4 regions of the Pseudoalteromonas translucida KMM 520 genome follow, and region 2 is predicted to be linked to each of the others. Evidence: predicted binding sites of a transcription regulator. Region 2 holds the regulator's gene; each other region holds the start of a gene.
What was found. The regulator sigma-54, encoded in region 2, starts transcription at its own class of promoters, with help from an activator protein. The targets are predictions, from matches to a motif close to GTTGGCACGNNNNTNGNNT.

Region 1 (4,218 bases), 1.4 Mb from region 2:
TGCTGCCGACAGTGCAGAGCAGGCGATGTTACTACTAAAAAAAGAATCCTTTTCGTTAGTGGTGAGCGATGTGCAAATGGGCGCTATGAGCGGCCTAGATTTATTGCGCAGTATTAAATTAAATTACCCCGATTTACCGGTATTAATGATGACCGCCTACGCAACTATTGATGATGCGGTAGAGGCAATGCGCTTAGGCGCGATTGATTATATGGCCAAACCATTTGCACCCGAGGTGCTATTAAATATGGTGAGCCGCTATTTGCCCGAAAAACCCAAAGAAACCGACGGCCCTATTGTTGCCGACCCAACGAGTATTCAATTACTGGAGCTTGCAAGCAGGGTAGCTAAATCAGACGCCAGTGTTATGGTGCTGGGGCCAAGTGGTTCGGGTAAAGAAGTATTGGCGCGGTTTATTCATGATAAATCAGCGCGTGCAGCAAAGCCTTTTGTGGCTATTAACTGTGCAGCTATTCCTGAAAACATGCTAGAAGCAACATTATTTGGCTACGAAAAAGGCGCGTTTACTGGCGCGATTCAGGCATGCCCAGGTAAGTTTGAGCAAGCACAGGGCGGTACTATTTTACTTGATGAAATTACCGAAATGGATTTAGGCTTACAAGTTAAACTACTGCGTGTATTACAAGAGCGCGAAGTTGAGCGCTTAGGTAGTCGTAAAACCATTGCGCTAGATGTACGCATACTCGCAACCAGTAATCGCAATTTAAAACAAGCGGTTGCGGATAATCAGTTTAGGGAAGATTTATATTATCGCCTTAACGTTTTTCCGCTTATGTGGCGGCCATTGTGCGAGCGCCCTGGCGATATAATTGTGTTGGCAAAGCACTTAATTGAACGCCATTTAATTAAAGCTAAGCAGCCGCTGGCTATTTTAGATAAGCAAGCTGAGCAAAAGCTCCTTAGCCATACATGGCCAGGTAATGTGCGCGAGCTTGATAACGTAATTCAACGTGCGCTTATACTGCGCAGTGGCAACAGCATAGGTGAGCAAGCTATTTTTATTGAAAATTTAGCCCCAAGTAACTTTGTAGTAGAGCCAGCAATTAGTGAAAGTGCGTTAACTAGTGCTTATTACGATAATAAAACAACGACCATTACTAATGACGAAAAATTGGGTGATGAAAAGCCTGATGAGCGAATACCGAACGAGCAAAAATCAGATTTACTCGCTCAAGATACTGGCAGTTATAAAGATGAGCTTAAAGATAAAGAGCATCGAATTATTTTAGAAACACTCGCGCGTTGCCAAGGCAAGCGTAAAGATGTAGCCGAAACCTTGGGGATTAGCCCGCGAACTTTACGTTATAAACTGGCGCAAATGCGCGACTTAGGTATTTCACTTCCTGCATAACCTTCAAAAAAGCCCTAAATTCAACACCTTGAATTTAGGGTTGTCAAAACTCTGACTAAGTAAAAATCACACTAACACTCTGTATTTAAAGGTTTATTTATATGGCACGCTTTGTGCTTTATTAACCTTAAGAGTTAACTGCATTGTTAGAGACAAATAATGAAAATTCAAAATAGCGCTGTATTTCAAGAAATGCAATCTATGGCCTTAGAAGCGGGCCGTAATAATCAAATTAATAAATTGCCTACGCAAGTTCAGTCTACGTCATCAGCACAATTTGGCGATATGCTAAGTAATGCGCTTAATACTGTGCATGAGTTACAGCAAGACACAGGTCAAAAAGTAAAAGCGGTTGAAATGGGCGACAGAAGCGTATCGCTTGCAGAGGCAATGATTGCTTCGCAAAAATCATCTGTTGCATTTGAAGCGACCGTACAAGTGCGTAATAAACTTGTTGAAGCTTACAAAGAAATCATGAATATGCCTGTTTAATCAGGTAGTGGAGAATAATTGTGGCGCAATCTAATCAATCTACAGATCTTGCACTTGCTAGTGGCGGTATTGAGCAAAGCGATAGTGACGATCAACAAGAACAAAAGTCGGGCTATTTAAGTGCGTTAAGCGGTGTTGATGTATTGCGTCAAGTTACCCTTATTATTGCACTGGCTATTTGTTTGGCAATTGCCATTTTTGTGATTATTTGGGCACGCCAGCCAGATATGCGTCCATTAGGTAAAATGCCCACCGAAGAGCTAATTCAAACGCTTGATTTTTTAGATGCGCAAAAAATAGATTATCAACTAGATGGTAACGTAGTGTCGGTTGATGAAAGCGAATACCAAAATATAAAATTATTAATGACTCGCGAAGGCTTGGATCAAGGTCCTACTTCTGGCTCAGACATAATAATGCAAGATATGGGCTTTGGTGTAAGCCAACGCTTAGAGCGCGAGCGCCTAAAGCATGGCCGAGAGCAACAACTTGCCCGCACTATAGAAGAGCTTAATAACATTACTCGCGCCAAAGTATTGTTAGCCATCCCTAAAGAAAACGTATTTGCCCGCAGAGAGAAAAAGCCATCAGCAACGGTCGTACTTACGCTTAAACGCGGACGCTCGCTTAACAGCGAAGAAGTAGACTCTGTGGTGGATATGATAGCCTCAGCAGTGCAAGGATTAGAGCCTGCACGTGTAACGGTTACTGATCAAAATGGCCGTTTATTAAACTCAGGCTCACAAAGCTCACTTTCTGCACGCTCTCGTAAAGAGTACGACCTAGAGCGTAAGCGCGAGCAAGAATACCTTGAAAAAATTGATAGCATTTTAATCCCTATTGTTGGTTTGAGTAATTACACCGCGCAAGTTGATTTGAGCATGGACTTTAGCTCACTAGAAGAAACGCAAAAACGTTATAACCCAGACCTACCAGCAGTAAGAAGTGAAACGACGTTTGAAGAAAACAACATAGGCGGCTTAGCTGTAGGTATTCCTGGCGCGTTAAGTAACCAACCTCCGGTAAATTCAGATATTCCAGAAGTAGCAGGTCAAGGCGGCGCAGGAAGTGTTACTTCACCGAGTCGTACGCACAAAGAAGCCACGCGTAACTATGAGCTCGATACTACTATTTCGTATAAGCGCCAACAAAGCGGCACGATCCGCAGAATTAGCGTATCGGTAGCGGTTGATTATTTGCCAACAGTGGGCGAAAACGGTGAAACCACCATGACCCCGCGCTCGGTTGAGGCACTGTCAAATATTCGACGTTTATTACAAGGCGGTGTTGGCTTTGATATACAACGCGGCGATGCCCTAGAGGTAGTGACAGTTCCCTTTGTACGAGAAGCCGCAGATATGAGTTTTGAAGTACCTTTATGGGAACAAGACTGGTTTATGAAAATAGTACGCCTAGTACTGGCAGCATTGGTTATTATTGTGTTGATTATGGCGGTAGTTAAACCTATGCTAAAACGCTTAATTTACCCAGACAGCACGCTTGATGAGTACGATGAAGATGCACTTAGCTCTGGGGTTGATATTGGCGATAGTAGCTTAGATATGCTAAATAAAGACTTTGATTCTGCTTCAGTTGGCTTCTCAAGCGATGGTACACTGCAGCTACCCGATTTACATGGTGACGAAGACTTACTTAAAGCCGTACGTGCCCTTGTAGCTAATGAACCAGAACTATCATCACAAGTAGTGAAAGCGTGGTTAACCGAAGATGACTGATCAAAACCAAAAACAACTCCCAGCAGCTTTCGATGTTGATAAACTAGATGGCGTAGATAAAGCGGCCATATTGCTATTAAGTTTATCTGAAGAAGATGCAGCGCAAATACTCAAACATTTAGAGCCCAAACAGGTGCAAAAAGTGGGTATGGCGATGGCTGGTTTACAGGATTTATCGCAAGCTAAAATAAGCGCGGTACATAATTTATTTATAGAGCAAATTCAAAGCTTTAGTACAATTGGTTTTCAATCAGAAGACTTTATTAAAAAAGCACTTACCGCTGCATTAGGTGAAGACAAAGCCGCTAGCCTAATTGACCAAATAGTAATGGGTTCGGGGGCTAAAGGGCTTGATTCGTTAAAGTGGATGGACTCGAAGCAAGTAGCTAACATTATTCGTAATGAGCATCCGCAAATTCAAACCATTGTATTGTCGTATTTAGAGCCTGAGCAATCTGCCGAAATACTGGCGCAGTTTCCTGAAAAAGTGCGCCTAGATTTAACCATGCGTATAGCTAATCTTGAAGAAGTGCAGCCTGCTGCATTACAAGAGCTTAACGAAATTATGGAAAAACAGTTTGCTGGCCAAGCGGGTGCGCAAGCAGCGAAAATGGGCGG
Region 2 (4,218 bases):
GTTTTGGTGCAGTAAGAGAGCTAACCGACTTACTTATGCTTGAAAACAATAAACCATTAACCAGCCAAGGCACTAGTTCATGAATATAGCGCGCATAGTCTTAAGCGTTTTATTCATCAGCTGTATGGTTTGGCTTTGGTACCCTTATTTTACTCAGGTAAATACGGTTGTTAAAGCCGACTCCGAAGTAATAGCTAAACCCGATTACACCGCCATTGAGCTAAAACAAACAGCTTTTGACGAAAACGGTAAAATTAGCCATAAAGTAACTGCGGTTAAAATGGAGCTTTACGAGCAGCTAGGATTTACCTTATTCGAAAAGCCTACTTTTATATTGTACGACGACAGGCAAACTTGGCGTATAAATGCTGATGAAGCAACACTTTACGATGAAAGACAATTAATTTTAGAGGGTAATGTAACTGCCCAAAACTTAATTGATGGCGCAATGATAGACAAAATCACCGCCGACAATATTCAAGTAGATATAAAGCTACTCACTATGCGCAGCGAACAACCCGTTATTATAACTGGACCGAATTTAAAGATCACCGGTAAAGGCCTTGAAGCCAATTTAACAACCGAGGTGATAAAACTAATTAACCATACGCGAACACTATATTATGACCAATAACCTTGCAAAAATACTTATTATTCCATCGCTTATACTTGTATTTAATAGTAATGCGGCAGAGCAAAGTACTTCCCCACTAGCTAATCAAATTTCTATTAGTGCTGACCGACAAGAAGGTCAACTAAAAGAAAATGTTGGTATTTTTGAAAAAAACGTCGAGATTATCCACGGTAATCGTCGTATCACCGCCGATCGTTTAGAAGTACATAAGCGCGACGAGCTTGGCGATAATAAACAACTATTAATTGCCACGGGCAGCCCTGCATATTTTGAAGAAAAGCAAGCAGATGGCACTGTCATGAGCGCCAGCGCTAACGAAGTACGTTACGATGTAGCGAAACGTTTTTTAACCCTAGTAGGAGATGCAAACATTTCTCAAGCTGGGCAAAAAATCACGGCTAAAAGTATCACCTACGATATAGAACAACAGCTTATAAGTGCTGAAAAAGATGAAAACTCAACTGATCGGGTACACACTATTTTAGTGCCTATAGACGCAAAAAAAGAACAAAAACTCAATAAAGGTCAGCCATGAGTACATTAAAAGCAGAGCTATTAGCAAAAAGCTATAAAGGCCGTGAAGTTGTTAAAAATGTAGGCCTTGAAGTAAAAGCAGGGAGCATTGTTGGCTTACTTGGGCCCAATGGCGCAGGTAAAACCACGACCTTTTATATGATTGTAGGCTTAGTTCCTAGCGACAAAGGTAAAATATCAATTGATGATAACGATATTACCCTACTTCCTATGCACAGCCGTGCTCGTTTAGGTATTGGTTATTTACCACAAGAATCTTCTATTTTTAGAAAGCTCACTGTGTATCAAAATTTAATGGCTATTTTAGAAACGCGTAAGCAACTAAACAAACAAGCCAGAGAAGAAACCCTAAATAGCTTGCTGGACGAATTTAGCCTGCAACATATTCGCGACAGCTTAGGCATGGCGCTATCTGGTGGTGAACGTCGCCGCGTAGAAATAGCACGTGCTTTAGCTGCAGATCCTAAATTTATATTACTTGATGAGCCCTTTGCTGGCGTGGATCCTATTTCAGTACTCGATATTAAAAAAATTATAGAACATCTTAAAAACCGTGGTATTGGCGTGCTAATTACCGACCACAATGTAAGGGAAACCCTTGATGTTTGTGAAAAAGCCTACATTGTTTCTCATGGGGAGCTAATTGCATCTGGTACTCCTGAATTTGTATTAAATGATAAAACAGTACGTGATGTTTATTTAGGCGAGCAGTTCAAACTGTAATATTTATGTTATTACTATAAGCATCTGCTAAGATTAATCATATCAATTTATAAGGATTGTTAGAGATAAATGAGGCAATCATTACAGCTGCGCATGGGCCAGCAACTTACAATGACTCCGCAACTGCAACAGGCTATTCGCTTATTGCAGCTTAGTACCTTGGATCTCCAGCAAGAAATACAAGAAGCACTTGATAGCAACCCATTACTTGAAGTTGATGAGCAAGATTACACGGAAGAATCAGCTGGTAAAAACGAGCAAAAAGCAGATGACATTACTGTTAGCGCCTCTGCCGATGACACCCCAAGCGAGTATGAGCAAGATAGCGGTGAAGCACTAAACAAAGACACCATAAGCGACGATATGGCCATGGATGTATCATGGGATGAATATATGAGCGCAGCGCCTGCCTCTTCATCAGGGCCAATGCCTGAAGATGAATCTATTTATCAAGGTGCATCAACCGAAACCCTGCATGAATACTTAATGTGGCAATTACAGCTCACTCCTTTTAGTCCTACCGATGAAGCTATTGCTATAGCTATTGTTGAAGCCGTAGATGACTCTGGTATTTTAACCCTCAGTTGCGAAGATCTTTTAGCAAGCTTTAACCAAGAAAGTGATGACGAACACGAAGTAGAGCTAGATGAAATAGAAGCCGTGCTAAAGCGCATTCAATTATTTGATCCTGTTGGTATTGCAGCTCGCAGCTTGCAAGAATGCTTATGTATTCAATTAAATCAATTTGATAAAGACACCCCTTATATTAACGAAACAAAAATGGTGTTAACTGATCATATCGATTTACTCGCTGCTCGCGACTATCGTACGTTAATGAAAAAAACTAAGCTCAAAGAAGAAGAGCTTAAAGAAATAATGACACTTATTCATACGCTTAATCCTAAGCCTGCGGATACCATTGTCAGAGAAGAATCTGAATACGTTATACCTGACGTGTCGGTAAAAAAAATAAAAGGCCGCTGGGTGGTAGAGCTAAACCCAGATAGCATGCCAAAAATACGTGTTAACAGCCAATATGCGGCTATGTCTCGTACGGTAAAATCCAGTGGTGACAGCCAATTTATTCGCTCGCACTTACAAGAAGCTAAATGGTTTATTAAAAGCCTAGAAAGTAGAAATGAAACACTCCTAAAAGTAACTAATTGTATTGTTAAGCAACAACAAGCATTTTTTGAACATGGCCCAGAAGCCATGAAACCTATGGTTTTAAACGATGTTGCCGAAATAGTTGAAATGCACGAGTCGACTATTTCACGGGTCACTACGCAAAAGTATATGCACACTCCACGTGGCATTTTTGAGCTTAAGTACTTTTTTTCAAGCCATGTAAGCACCGAAAATGGTGGCGAATGTTCATCAACTGCCATACGTGCCTTGATTAAAAAGTTGATCGCTGCAGAAAACTTAGCCAAACCATTGAGTGATAGCAAGATTGCAGATATATTGGCTGAGCAAGGAATTAAAGTAGCTAGACGGACAATTGCAAAATATCGCGAATCTCTGGCTATTCCCCCGTCGAATCAACGTAAAAGCTTGATTTAAGACGTACAACAAAGAGGAAAATGCTGATGCAACTAAACTTAACTGGTCGTCATGTAGACATTACAGACTCATTAAGAGACTATGTAAATAATAAATTTGCAAAGCTGCAAAGACACTCAGATCACATAACTAATGTGCATGTTATTCTCGATGTAGAAAAATTAAGTCAAAAAGCTGAAGCAACAATTTTTGTAAGTGGCGCTGAGCTATTTGCATCGACCGAACACCAAGATATGTACGCTGCCATTGACTCGTTGATTGACAAACTCGATCGTCAAGTAATTAAACACAAAGAGAAGTTTGCTCGACACTAACACTATGAAATTAAGCTCACTTATATGCCAGGACTGCAGCAAAGCTGTGGTCCTTTTTAATAGTAAAAAAAGAATTTTAGAATTCATCAGTGAACTCGCGCATAAAAAAATGCCGTATTTACCCCAGCAAGATATTCTCACTGCTTTATTAGCAAGAGAAAAGCTAGGCAGTACCGGTATTGGCCGAGGAATAGCAATTCCACATGGCCGTATGAGCGGGGCGCAGGAACCTCTTGCCTTAATTTTAATAAGCGAAACCGCTATTAATTTTGATGCAATTGATAATCGTCCAGTTGATATTTTTGTTGCACTTATAGTGCCCGATGGCGATAACCAGCAGCACTTGAAAACACTAGCCACAATAGCTGATAAACTAAACGATAAAGAGTTTTGTAAGCAATTGCGTGCGGCAAAGTCTGATGAAGCGTTATACCAAGTTATTTTGGATCA
Region 3 (4,218 bases), 300 kb from region 2:
AGGGCCAGTATAAGCAAGGTGCATCCAAACCGATGCCGAACCTGGGCCGCCATTAAACGAAATAAGCAAAGGGCGCTTTGCTCTGTCATCTACCTTATCGCGGGTATAGTAAGTGTATTGTAGGGTTGCTATGGCATCGCCTTTGTCATCCCAAACAGGTTGCGTGCCGGTTGCAACCGTATATGAAAAGCGCTGATTATTAATTTTTGCTTTGTGCTCAGTAACCACTTTACTGTCGATATCAATGCGACGCTGGTTATTATCGGCAAAGGAGGCACTACTAAGTGTTAAGGCAATGGCGGCAATAGGTAAAAAAATACTTTGGCTAAACTTCATGAATGACCCTTTTTTATTGTTAATGTTCTATTAAAAGAAATATTCGGTAAAAAAACAAAAGTATTGAGACTAGTTGCCGATAATAGTGGTTGAGTCAATATAATGTGTAAAAACTTAGCTTTTAACGCATTATATCGCCCTTTATTTCGATTGTGATGAAAGTAATGTATATTCACATTTATTTATAAATAGTAGCTTAAATAAGTGAGATTTACTTTTAAAAAATAGTGGCAAACCGACAGGGTGTGTAATTTGCTTTTTAATAAATTTAAAACCTCACCAAAGGCTTTAAATTTATGATGAACACATGGTTATAAAACAAGTAATCAAATTAGAAGTAAAGAGAAGCCCTATGCAAAGACTGTTGATAGTTGAAGATAGTAAAGTAGTACAACAAGTCCTTCGCCATATATCTGCACAGTATCTTGATGTTGCCATTGATTTTGCTTGGTCTTTATCTGAGTGTAAAGAATTTGTAAGTAAACACAGCTATACACTTGCCTTAGTTGATTTAACGCTCCCCGACGCACCAAATGGTGAGGTGGCCAAGTATACCTTATTAAAAGGTATTCCTACTGTGGTGCTTACCTCTAAAATGGATGAGTACAAACGCCTGCAAATGTTAGAATTAGGCGTAATTGATTACGTGATAAAAGATAATCGTGATTCATATAATTACGCTATAAAATTAGTTGCACAGCTGCTGCGTAACCAAGGTTGTAAAGCATTAATAGCCGACGACTCGGTTTTAAGTCGCACTTTAATGAAGCAAATGCTAGAAAAACAACTGTTTGCAGTAAGTGAGGCGCACGATGGACGCCAAGCATTAGATATGCTTAAAAACGATGCTGAGATTAAATTACTCATGACAGACTATGCAATGCCAACAATGGATGGTTTTGAGTTAGTTAAAGCGGTAAGAAATTTTAGAGGCCGCGATGACCTAGCAATTATTGGGTTATCAGGTGCGAGTAAGCATGGTTTATCGGCGCGATTTATTAAATATGGCGCAAATGACTTTTTAACTAAACCATTTATGAATGAAGAGTTTCATTGTCGTGTATTGCAAACCATGGAGCAGTTATCGTTAATTGCAGACATTAAAGAAAGTGCTTTTCGAGATCATCTTACCGGGCTTTATAATCGTCGTTACTTTTATCAATATGCTGAAAAACTACTTAAAAATAAAAATCATAAAAATAGCTTAGTGTTACTCGATATAGATTTTTTTAAAGCTATAAACGATGAATTTGGGCATGACGGCGGCGATCAAGCGCTTAAACAAGTGAGTAATTTAATCCGTACGTCATTTTCTAACAGTACTGTTGCACGTATTGGTGGTGAAGAGTTTGCAATTATATTAGCGCAAGTAGAAGTTGAACAAGCCGAAAAATGTTTAAATTCATTTATACAAAAGCTCGCAAGTTACGACTTTACTATCAGTGATAAAACCTTATCAATAACAGCAAGCATAGGCTTAGCCGAATTTCAAAATACCAGTTTAACTGCTGCTATGCGTGTTGCCGATAGGGCTTTGTATCAAGCTAAAAAGCAAGGGCGCAATTGTGTGGTTTTAAATAACACCTTGCAGCTAGCAGAGGTTACAGCTATACGTTGAGTTAAATACGTACGCACCAATCAAGTATTATATATAACAAAAACGCACCTAATTGGTGCTTTTTTTTGTTTTAAATATAAAGTATTTTTATAAGTTATTGTTTTTTATTGCCATATATAAATGGCATAAAGCTTGGATTGTATTAACTAAGAAAAACAATAACGTGTCCTAAGGGGACTAAAATGAAAATGATTAGTGCAATCATAAAGCCATTTAAATTAGATGAAGTGCGCACAGCACTCGCTGATTTAGGTATAGAAGGGATGACAGTTGTTGATGTAAAAGGCTTTGGTCGACAACGTGGTCATACCGAATTGTATCGTGGGGCAGAATACCAAGTTGATTTTATTCCTAAAATTAAACTCGAAATTGCCACTCGTACTGAAAACTGCCAACGCGTAGTTGACTCAATTACGCAAGTTGCGGGCACCGGCAAAATAGGTGACGGTAAGATTTTTGTGTACGACCTAGATCACATTGTTCGTATTCGTACGGGCGAACTTGATGAAGATGCACTTTAAGGGGGATTTATGGAAAGTACACTGATAGAGCTAAAGTTTTCGCTCGACACCTTTTATTTTTTAATTTGTGGCATATTAGTAATGTGGATGGCTGCAGGATTTGCCATGTTAGAGGCGGGTTTAGTACGCTCAAAAAACACCACAGAAATATTAACTAAAAATATCGCCTTGTATTCAATTGCATGCACCATGTTTTTACTCGTTGGTTACAATATTATGTATGTAGGGAATACCGAGGGAGGCATTATTCCTTCATTTGGTGGCTTAATTGGTACACAAGCCGCTGATGCTGATCATTCTCTAGAGTCTGATTTTTTCTTTCAAGTTGTTTTTGTTGCCACGGCTATGTCTATTGTCTCGGGTGCGGTGGCTGAGCGCATGAAGTTGTGGGCATTTTTGGTGTTTACCTTGGTGTTAACTGGGCTTATATATCCTATTGAGGGTTACTGGACTTGGGGTTCGGGGTTTTTATCGGCAATGGGTTTTGTTGACTTTGCTGGCTCAGCAATAGTGCATGCAACCGGCGCATCAGCGGCATTAGCTGGCGTATTATTACTGGGTGCACGCAAAGGTAAATATGGTAAAAATGGCGAAATATACCCAATTCCGGGGTCAAACTTACCTTTGGCAACGTTAGGTACGTTTATTTTATGGATGGGCTGGTTTGGTTTTAATGGCGGCTCGCAGTTACTTATATCAGATGCTGAAAACGCGACTGCAGTAGGAAAAATTTTATTAAACACCAATGCAGCTGCTGCAATGGGCGCTGTTTCGGCACTGTTTGTTTGTAAAGCATTATGGGGTAAAGCCGATTTAACTATGGTGTTAAATGGCGCGTTAGCTGGGCTGGTTGTGATTACCGCCGATCCGCTTTCACCTTCACCATTGATGGCGTGTTTATTAGGATTATTAGGCGGCTCATTAGTGGTATTTAGTATTGTTATACTTGATAAGGCAAAAATAGACGACCCAGTGGGTGCTATTTCTGTGCATGGCGTATGTGGGGTACTTGGTATTATGTTAGTACCTGTGACAAACGCCGAGGCAAACTTGGTAACTCAGTTAATAGGCTTGTTGTGTATTATTGGTTTTGTGTTTATTTCTTCGCTGCTGGTGTGGGCAATTTTAAAGCATACTATGGGCATTAGGGTTACCGAAGAAGAAGAGTTAAACGGTATGGATCAACACGATTGTGGCATTGACGCCTATCCAGAATTTGTATCGGTTCGTAGTAATTAAATTTAAGTTATTGTGTGTTGTCCAAAGCGCTACTTAGGTAGCGCTTTTTTATTTCAGGGGAGGTTAACTTTAGTGCTGCTAAGATGGGTTGTTAATTTACCTTATAATGGTGAACTGGCAGGTGACTATGCTAAGCTCACATCCGTAAAATAAACCTTGGAATAAATTATATTTAAATGGCTGATAATAAAAAAACACCGACAGGTAAAACCCCCACAAAGCGCAGCGCTAAACCCTCTAAAAGTACACCGCGTAACGGCGCTAAAAAAAGTACAAAAAACAAATCATCAGTTGCTCAGCGATCTTTACTCAATAAACTATGGTCTATTTTTTGGAAACTTAGCTTAGCGACATTTATTGCTATGGCGCTTTATTTTATTTACCTCGATGCAAAAATTACCCGCCAATTTGAAGGTAATAAGTGGCAGCTTCCTGCGCAAGTTTATGCACGCTCGATGGCGTTTTACCCCGGACAGTTCTTATCAAGCCAAGAGGTTATTTGGG
Region 4 (4,218 bases), 1.1 Mb from region 2:
GATAAAAGGTACTCCGGGGATAACAGGCTGATACCGCCCAAGAGTTCATATCGACGGCGGTGTTTGGCACCTCGATGTCGGCTCATCACATCCTGGGGCTGAAGTCGGTCCCAAGGGTATGGCTGTTCGCCATTTAAAGTGGTACGCGAGCTGGGTTTAGAACGTCGTGAGACAGTTCGGTCCCTATCTGCCGTGGGCGTTTGAGAATTGAGAGGGGTTGCTCCTAGTACGAGAGGACCGGAGTGAACGAACCGCTGGTGTTCGGGTTGTCATGCCAATGGCATTGCCCGGTAGCTACGTTCGGAACTGATAAGCGCTGAAAGCATCTAAGCGCGAAGCAGGCCTCGAGATGATTTCTCACTAGAGCTATAAGCTCTCTGAAGGGCCGTTGGAGACTACAACGTTGATAGGCAAGATGTGGAAGTGCTGTGAGGCATTAAGCTAACTTGTACTAATTACCCGTGAGGCTTAACCATACAACGCCAAACGCGTTTTATGCGACAGTTCAAGCAAGAAGTTAATATAACTAAAGTAGATATTACTGACAGAAAGACTTAAAAAATATTATCAGATATTTTCCAAATTCAGTTAATTTGTAGTAATACGAATTAACGCCCTAATTTGCTTGGTAACAATAGCGTTTTGGACCCACCTGACCCCATGCCGAACTCAGTAGTGAAACGAAACAGCGCCGATGATAGTGTAGCATTTGCTATGTGAAAGTAGGACATTGCCAGGCTCCAAATTGTAGAAAGCCCGAATCTAACAATTCGGGCTTTTTTACGTCTGCAAAAAAGTGAAAATGAGTAGCTGAACTTTGAACGCTGACGTTTTCAATATAAATGCTATCTATATTTTTTGCTTATTCTGATATAATAATGCTTGAATTTAGCGCAGATACACCTGATTTTATATTCTAAGACACCCCTTTTGATTGTTCCCTACGGTGTAGTTATTTTTAATAATAGATCTAAATGTGTGTAAATAAGCAAAAAAGAGATATTTAAATTGAACGAAATGTACTTAAACTTATATAGCACGGTGTACCAATGAAACCACTCGATAGACGCTTTTCTGTAGCACCAATGCTCGATTGGACTGATCGCCATTGTCGTACTTTTCATCGCAAAATGACTAAACACACAGTGTTGTACACGGAAATGATCACCACGGGTGCTATTTTGTTTGGCCGAGGCGACTACCTGCACTTTAATCAACACGAAGGGCCGGTTGCATTGCAGCTGGGTGGCTCTGATCCACAGGCTCTTGCACAATGTGCAAAGCTTGCGGGTGAGCGTGGTTATAACGAAATTAACCTAAACGTAGGTTGTCCGTCAGATCGCGTGCAGAATGGTCGTTTTGGTGCCTGTTTAATGGGCGAGCCGCAATTAGTTGCTGACTGTGTGGCGGCAATGAAGGCAGAAGTAAATATACCTGTTACGGTTAAAACGCGCATTGGTATTGATGAGCAAGACTCGTATGAGTTTTTGTGTGCACTTATAGAAGCGTCGCATAATGTTGGTTGTGATGATTTTATTATTCATGCTCGTAAAGCTTGGTTAAAGGGGTTGAGCCCTAAAGAAAACCGTGAGGTACCGCCGCTTGATTATCCACGCGTTTATCAGTTGAAAAAAGATTATCCACAACTCGATTTAAGTCTTAATGGCGGTGTTAAAACAATTGAACAAAGTTTAGAGCATTTACAGCATATTGATGGTGTGATGATTGGCAGAGAAGCGTATAGCAATCCATTTATACTTAATGAAGTAGACGAAAAAATTTACGGTGACATCGCTAACACGCAATCTCGTCATGATGTCGTGCGCTCTATGTATAGCTATATTGAAGACGAAATGCGCTTAGGGGCTAACTTTTGGCATGTTGCTCGTCATATGTTGGGGATTTTTCAGGGGCAGCCTGGTGCCCGCGGGTTTAGGCGTCATCTGTCTGAAAATGGCCATGGCAAACAAGCCGACTTATCAGTAATGGACAAAGCTTTGAGTTTTGTACCTGAATAATCAGCTAAGTGAATAATTTAATAAATGAATAAATACAGCCATCTTCGGATGGCTTTTTTGATCCTAAAAAATAGTCAAAAGTTTAGTTTATTGGTTAATTACACTTAATTTCATTCAGCTAAAAGTCACTTTAATTTATGAATTATAAGTTTAAGATGCTGAATTTAATGTGTTTTACTGTTTTTGTTATTACTTGGCATAACTCTTGGAATCTAATCTGTGTAATCACTTAAAAAGTTAACAGGAGAATCTCATGGGAATATTTAATCGCGTAACCGATATTGTTCAGGCAAATATAGTGTCGATATTAGACAAGGCAGAAGATCCAGAAAAATTACTTAATTTAATGCTCAGCGAGATGCAAGATGCACTTACTGAGTGTCGTATTACGACAGCGGCTTTGTTGTGCGAAGAAAAAACACTTAAACGTCAAATTGAAAATAAAAATAATAATTTAGTATATTGGCAGGATAAAGCTGAGCTAGCAATAGAGAGAGGTCGAGATGATTTAGCAAAATCAGCTTTGCTTGAAAAACAAGCCATTAGTAACACAGTTGTAGCAAAGCAGCTGCAACTAGAAACGCTGCAGCAATCAATAACTAAAGTGACTGCAGATTGTCAGCATTTGCAACAAAAAATAGCTGAGGCTAAAGCCAAGCAAACACAGTTAGTACAGCGACACAATATAGTGGCTGCAAGAGGACGAATAAATAGCCAATTACAAAGTGAAAAAGTTGCACATGCACTTTCTCGATTTGAGAAAATAGAGCAGCGCGTAGAAGGTATTGAAGCACAGGTAGAAGCGTACGAGCTTACTGATTCAGAAAATACTATAGCTGCACAAATAGACGCTTTGGTGAAAAATGAACAAGTAGATACAGAGTTAGCTCGCTTAAAAGCTGAATTGAAAACTAACTTAAAACAGAGTGCTTAAGGAGATTATTATGAATAGCTTTAACAGCAAACGTGATTGGTACAAAGATCCACAGAATAAAAAAATATCGGGTGTGTGTAGTGGTTTAGCGCAGCGATTAGATTTGCCTGTGTGGTCAACACGACTTGTCACTATTTTATTATTTTTGAGTTTTCCGTTTGCAATTGCGCTAGGTTATTTGATTGCGCATTGCTGCCTAGAAGAAAAAGTAATTTAAGCTAATTTACATTTAGATTGGATTAAGGAGCGCTAAATGAAAGCGTTAGCCGTATGCATAGTTGTTTATTTACTATTTTTTACTGATATTGTCTCTGTGGTGCACTTTGATACTTGGCAACTACCGCTTTGGATTGCAGATACAAGTTGGACTGGGCTTGAGCTAATAGGAGCTTTAGCGGCTATTATTATTTTTGTAGCTGTTGCAGTACTCATAACGATAGGATTAGTTGGCGCAGCAGTAGTTGCATTAGTAGGAACTGTTTTGGCATTTTTATTTGGATCACTGATGATTGCTTGGCCGTTACTATTTATCGCGGTACTTTGCTGGTTAGTAGCTGATAACAAAAAAGTAGCATCTTAACTCTAAATTAACTGACTATTGCAACTGAACTATGTTAAATTTGATACTTAGCATTATGTTTTAACAAGGATTAGAGTGGTGATTAAACAATGTATTTCAATTGCTTTGTTGTCGGTTTTGAGTCTTTTTTCATCATCATTGATGGCACATTCAGGGCATGATCACGATGCGGATGTTGCTATTATTAAGGTCAGTAATGCACAAATAAGGGAGTTTTTACCTGCCACAACTTCAAGTGTAGGTTATTTAAGTATTATAAATCATAGTGATACTGTGGCTACGTTGACTAAAGCAACTATTGACGGCTTAGGCCGCGTTGAAATTCATGAACACTCGCACGTAGATGGCATGATGAAAATGCAAAAAGTTGAATCGTTAATAATTAACGCCCATCAACAAATCGATTTTAAGCCTGGTGGCTATCATTTAATGATTTTTGAACCACAAGAACCGTTAAAAGTAGGCCAACAACGCAAACTCACACTATATTTTAGTGATGGCAACCGTGTATTTACGAATGCTGAGGTGGTATCGCTTGCATCACAAGCAGAACAATCACAAGCATCAAAACAACATACTCATCATTAGGGGGATCAATGTCACAACATAAAGGGAAAATAGTTGCTGCATTAGCTATATTACTAATTATTTTTTACGCAATAGCTGTTTATTGGAGTACGGAGCCT

Region 1: a site for sigma-54 is predicted at 1,473-1,491, ahead of fliE (flagellar hook-basal body complex protein FliE). Genes of this name have one in related genera too.
Region 3: a site for sigma-54 is predicted at 2,074-2,092, ahead of PTRA_RS11910 (P-II family nitrogen regulator). Genes of this name have one in related genera too.
Region 4: a site for sigma-54 is predicted at 2,211-2,229, ahead of PTRA_RS02580 (PspA/IM30 family protein). Genes of this name have one in related genera too.

Annotation. Positions count from the first base shown of each region.
Region 1 is NZ_CP011034.1:864,116-868,333, forward strand. It holds gene PTRA_RS04005 (sigma-54-dependent transcriptional regulator) at 1-1,372, shown strand, start outside; gene fliE (flagellar hook-basal body complex protein FliE) at 1,532-1,864, shown strand; gene fliF (flagellar basal-body MS-ring/collar protein FliF) at 1,885-3,600, shown strand; gene fliG (flagellar motor switch protein FliG) at 3,593-4,218, shown strand, end outside.
Region 2 is NZ_CP011034.1:2,885,625-2,889,842, forward strand. It holds gene kdsC (3-deoxy-manno-octulosonate-8-phosphatase KdsC) at 1-83, shown strand, start outside; gene lptC (LPS export ABC transporter periplasmic protein LptC) at 80-634, shown strand; gene lptA (lipopolysaccharide transport periplasmic protein LptA) at 624-1,169, shown strand; gene lptB (LPS export ABC transporter ATP-binding protein) at 1,166-1,891, shown strand; gene PTRA_RS13370 (RNA polymerase factor sigma-54) at 1,961-3,454, shown strand; gene hpf (ribosome hibernation promoting factor) at 3,481-3,768, shown strand; gene ptsN (PTS IIA-like nitrogen regulatory protein PtsN) at 3,773-4,218, shown strand, end outside.
Region 3 is NZ_CP011034.1:2,582,377-2,586,594, reverse strand. It holds gene PTRA_RS11920 (S10 family peptidase) at 1-336, opposite strand, end outside; gene PTRA_RS11915 (GGDEF domain-containing response regulator) at 689-1,954, shown strand; gene PTRA_RS11910 (P-II family nitrogen regulator) at 2,137-2,475, shown strand; gene PTRA_RS11905 (ammonium transporter) at 2,485-3,714, shown strand; gene mrcB (penicillin-binding protein 1B) at 3,891-4,218, shown strand, end outside.
Region 4 is NZ_CP011034.1:555,815-560,032, forward strand. It holds rRNA gene PTRA_RS02565 (23S ribosomal RNA) at 1-476, shown strand, start outside; rRNA gene rrf (5S ribosomal RNA) at 625-739, shown strand; gene dusA (tRNA dihydrouridine(20/20a) synthase DusA) at 1,050-2,018, shown strand; gene PTRA_RS02580 (PspA/IM30 family protein) at 2,272-2,952, shown strand; gene PTRA_RS02585 (PspC domain-containing protein) at 2,963-3,169, shown strand; gene PTRA_RS02590 (hypothetical protein) at 3,206-3,532, shown strand; gene PTRA_RS02595 (copper chaperone PCu(A)C) at 3,611-4,120, shown strand; gene PTRA_RS02600 (DUF2333 family protein) at 4,129-4,218, shown strand, end outside.